Regions from separate parts of the Lederbergia sp. B243.17 genome, predicted to be linked through region 1. Evidence: riboswitches for the same ligand, from Rfam matches in the RefSeq annotation. Region 1 holds a riboswitch; the other holds the start of a gene.
What was found. A riboswitch is a leader RNA that binds a small molecule or an ion and turns the genes downstream of it on or off. The one in region 1 is predicted to bind cobalamin.

Region 1 (2,458 bases):
TCGTGAAAAAGGCCATATTTACGAACAGGACGGGGCAACCTGGTTCCGTTCTACGGAGTTCGGAGATGACAAAGACCGGGTGCTGATCAAAAATGACGGTTCTTACACGTATCTTACGCCTGACATCGCCTATCATCAGGATAAATTTGACCGAGGCTTTGACAAGCTGATCAATATTTGGGGTGCGGACCATCACGGCTACATTCCGCGGATGAAAGCGGCGATGGAAGCGCTCGGACATGACCCGGAGGATCTGGAAGTGGAGATCATCCAGCTTGTTCATCTGTACAAAGATGGCGAGAAGATGAAAATGAGCAAACGGACTGGAAAAGCGGTAACGATGCGCGAGCTGATCGAGGAGGTCGGTCTTGACGCAGTCCGTTACTTCTTTGCGATGAGAAGCCCGGACACACATCTCGACTTTGACCTCGACCTGGCTGTCTCTGAGTCGAACGAGAACCCGGTTTACTATGCGCAATACGCTCACGCAAGGATCTGCAGCATTCTGCGTTCCGCTGCTGAAAAAGGCTTGGAAATCGACGAGAAAGCTGATTTTTCAGTTCTGAAGTCTGAGAAAGCCGTTGACTTGCTGAAGAAGCTCGGGGAGTTCCCGCTGATTATTGCAGACGCTGCGGAAAAGCGGATTCCCCACAGAATCACAAACTATATTTATGAACTCGCTTCTGCCTTCCACAGCTTCTACAATGCGGAGAAGGTGTTGAACGAGGAGGACCTTGCCGGAACAAAAGCAAGGCTGGCCCTTATTAAAACGGTCCAAATTACACTCAAAAATGCACTGAAACTTGTTGGGGTGTCAGCGCCTGAAAAAATGTAAGTGTTCCAGAGAGACAGGCACGTGGGGAGCAACGCTTTCCTATGTGCCTGTCTGTTTTTTTTGGCGGAAACCGGGATCTTTCCTGTTCAAATTGCCCGAATGGTGTATAATCGGAAGTGCAATTCACAGAATTACATAGTTTGGAGCCGGTTTTCCCGTCATGCGGCAGCGTGCCGATGAGGGAATGAAAAGGGAAGTTGGTGCAATTCCAACGCGGTCCCGCCACTGTAATGGGGAGCAAACTGCATGATCCACTGTACGAATGTATGGGAAGGAGCAGCGCGCGATGAGCCAAAGCCAGGATACCTGCCGATTCCGACAATCAATTCACGACCCTGCGAGGATGGGGGCGGGCTTAAGGCTTTTTTCTGCCTGCTTGCTTTCACATCTCCTTGGGTTGGAGATGTTTTTTTATTTTTAAAAACGAATTGGGGGAGGAAGATCAAGTGAAGAAGTTTGCATCATTATGGCTGAGCCTGCTGCTGGTCCTTGGCTTGCTGGCGGCATGCGGAAAAGCCGATACGGAGAAAAAAGAAAACACGCCTGCACCAGACCAGAATGCCCGCCAGACGGAAAAAGCGGAAAAGGCCGATTTTCCGGTTACACTGAAGGATGCCTCGGATCAGGATGTCGTGATCGAGAAAAAACCGGAGAAAATTATTTCGCTCATGCCGAGCAACACGGAAATCCTATATGCACTCGGTGAAGGGGATGCTATCGTCGGGGTATCGGAATCGGATAATTACCCTGAAGAAGTAGCAGACAAGGAAAAGGTCGCAAGCATGGACCTCAATGTGGAAAAAATTCTTTCCCTGAAGCCTGATCTTGTCCTGGCCCACGGCTCCACGGCTTCGATGTGGGAGTCCGGATTCCAGCAGCTGAGGGACAGCGGCATTACGGTTTTCATCGTCGAGGATGCACAGACATTTGAGGCGATTTACGATACGATCGAAACGATCGGACAGGCGACAGGCACAAAAGGCAAGGCGGACGAGCTCGTCAGCAAAATGAAGGCTGATATGGATAAGATTAAGGAAAAAGCGGAGACAATTAAAGAAGAGGACGAGAAAACGGTGTTCACAGAAATTTCTCCGGCACCTGAGATTTATGCTGCAGGCAAAAACACATTCATGGATGAAATGCTCAAAGCGATCCATGTGAAAAATGCAATAGAACAAGACGGCTATGTGCCGATGAATGAAGAAGCGATCATCGAAACAGATCCTGACGTCATCATTGTCAAATATAATTACATTGAGAATGCGGTTGACCAATTGCTAAGCCGGCCGGGCTGGCAAGATATGAAAGCAGTTAAGGATAAGCAGGTGTTCGAAGTTCAAGAGGATATCGCAAGCCGTCCCGGACCGCGGATCACCGAAGGAGTAGAGGAGCTTGCGAAAGCGGTATACCCGGACGTATTCGGGAAATAATCATCTATTTGCATATTTGATCGCGGCAGGCTTTCTGCTCTTGGCGATGCTGACAGGAATCGGCTTTGGCACCGTCCGCGTCCCGTTTTCGGAAATCATCGGGATTGTTTTCCGAGACGTGTTTCATCTGGCGCAGAACGCTGACCCGATGCACAGCAATATCGTCATGAACATCCGATTGCCGCGGGTGCTG
Region 2 (2,458 bases), on a different contig from region 1:
GCTGGGCGATCGCGAACAGGATGATCATCCTCAAGCTTTTCCGATGCGCCTTCAAGTGGCGGAACAGGTTCTGTTCCATCGCCAGTTTTTCAGCCGGCTGCTTTTTCCTTTCATCAATCCGCCAGATCGGCACAAGACTGCATAAAAAGATGACCGACCCGGCAAGCAGCGTTACCCTGATTGCCATGAGCGGTGTCCAAAACATTCCGAAAACATCGGTCAAAGAGCCTCCAATCAGGTTTCCGACGACGTTTGCGGCTGTCATCAGCCCAAAATGAAGCGCGAACAGCTTCACCCTTTCTGCAGGCGAGGAATTCTCGGCAAGCAGCGGAATCGTCGATACTTGGATGAACGCCTGTGTGAGTCCGGTCATGAATGCTGCAATAAGAAGCAGATGCTGCGGCTCGATCACACTCCTGAACACGAGTGATATCCCTGTAAAGAACATACCGAACAAGATGATGTTTTTCCTGCCGATCCGGTCGCTCAACAGGCCAGCCGGGATCAGGATGATCGCCGTTGCCAAAGCTGTCATCGAGATCACTTGCCCATTCACCGCATCGGGAAATTCCAATTCACGAATATAAAAATTATAAATGACCATAAAAATACCCAGCCCGATTTGGCTGAATATATTGGCAATAAACGCCAGCTTGATATTCCGGTTGAAACTTTTCCAGCTTGAACTCCATTTGAGAAGCTGTTTCATGTACATCCTCCACTCATTATTTCGATACCCTAAACAATAATAAGTCGGAATTGGCAAAAAGTAAATGGATTGGATGAATTTATTTTAGCCGTAATTTTCTACAGGAACTTACCTGTTTCGTTTGCAACAATCCGGGTAAGATGATAGTATGCTATTGACACTATATTTAGTGTTTGATAGTTCTATAAAATACCATATGTTGAGATTTTAACAAGATCAGGTGCCCGCATCAGGGTTTAAAAGGGAATCCGGTGAAAGTCCGGAACTGTCCCCGCAACTGTAATTGCCGACGAAAGGGAATCGCCACTGTATCCACCGGGATATGGGAAGGCTCCCCGGTAGGATGACGCATAAGTCAGGAGACCTGCCTGGTTTTGTCCGAGTTTCAATTCTTCGGGGATTGAGGAGATGAAACGATAGCGAAACAGGTCTTTCTCTTTCCTATCGTTTTCCATCCGCTCCTTCCCCGGGGCGGATTTTTATTTTTCTTAGGAGGATGAGATTGATGTCGACCATCATCAAAAAAGAAACGGGTTCACGGGAGCTTGAATTCAATGAAGAACGGCTCCGCAACTACATTTCCCGCGTGGCGGGAATCGAATCGGAAGAGTATGCCGGAAAAGTTATCCGGGCGATTTCCGCGAAAAAGGAATGGAAGGCCGAGTCGATTACCCAGCTTCTCATCAATACGGCGCTCGAAAACATTGATGAAGTGAACACCCACTGGTCGCATGTTGCGGCGAAAGTATATTTGGAGAATCTCTATAAAAAAGCGAGCCAGAACCGTTCGTATGACAAAGAAGCAAAATACGGCGACTTTTATGGACTGCTGAAGACACTCGCTGGAAAAGGCATTTACGCGCCGAACATCCTTGAAAAATACAGCCGTGAGGAGATCCTCTCGCTTGCCGAACTGATCGAGCCGGAACGCGACCTGCTCTTCGACTATATCGGCCTTCACACACTGGCAACGCGCTACCTGGCTACCGACCACGAGAAAAATACATACGAACTGCCACAGGAGCGCTGGCTCGTCATCGCCATGCATCTTATGCAGGACGAACCGTCCGACAAGCGTTCGAAGCTAGTCGGCGAAGCTTACTGGGCACTGTCCAACCTTTATATGACCGTGGCGACACCAACGCTAGCGAACGCCGGTCTTGCCCACGGGCAATTGTCCAGCTGCTTCATCGACACGGTCGAAGATTCGCTGCTTGGCATCTACAACAGCAACACCGACATCGCCCGGCTATCAAAAGACGGCGGCGGAATCGGCGTCTATATGGGCAAAGTCAGAAGCCGCGGAAGCTCGATCAAAGGGTTTTCCGGTGCGTCATCCGGAGTACTTCCATGGATCAAACAGCTCAACAATACTGCTGTCAGCGTAGATCAGCTAGGTCGGCGTAAAGGTGCGGTTGCCGTTTATTTGGACGTTTGGCATGCCGACATCCTCTCCTTCCTCGACCTCAAATTGAACAATGGGGATGAGCGCCAGCGTGCGCATGACATCTTCACCGGCGTCTGCCTCCCTGACCTGTTCATGGAGCAGGTCGAGCGTCGCGGAGATTGGTATCTTTTCGACCCGCATGAAGTGAAGACGGTAATGGGCTATTCTCTCGAGGATTTTTATGATGAGAAGAAAGGCGAAGGCTCCTTCCGCGAGAAGTACGAGGAGTGCGTCCAATCGAACGGATTGACCAAAACAAAGGTCCCTGCGATTCAAATCATGGCAAGGATCATGAAATCACA

Region 2: it holds a riboswitch for cobalamin, as region 1 does, so the genes downstream of both, AC0TWI_RS08430 (ribonucleotide reductase N-terminal alpha domain-containing protein) here and AC0TWI_RS01285 (ABC transporter substrate-binding protein) in region 1, are expected to answer to the same signal.

What each region holds. Positions count from the first base shown of each region.
Region 1 is NZ_JBWBKF010000015.1:24,457-26,914, forward strand. It holds gene argS (arginine--tRNA ligase) at 1-835, shown strand, start outside; cobalamin riboswitch at 966-1,163, shown strand; gene AC0TWI_RS01285 (ABC transporter substrate-binding protein) at 1,282-2,265, shown strand; gene AC0TWI_RS01290 (FecCD family ABC transporter permease) at 2,228-2,458, shown strand, end outside.
Region 2 is NZ_JBWBKF010000043.1:13,065-15,522, reverse strand. It holds gene AC0TWI_RS08435 (MFS transporter) at 1-709, opposite strand, end outside; cobalamin riboswitch at 911-1,095, shown strand; partial or broken gene AC0TWI_RS08430 (ribonucleotide reductase N-terminal alpha domain-containing protein) at 1,215-2,458, shown strand, end outside.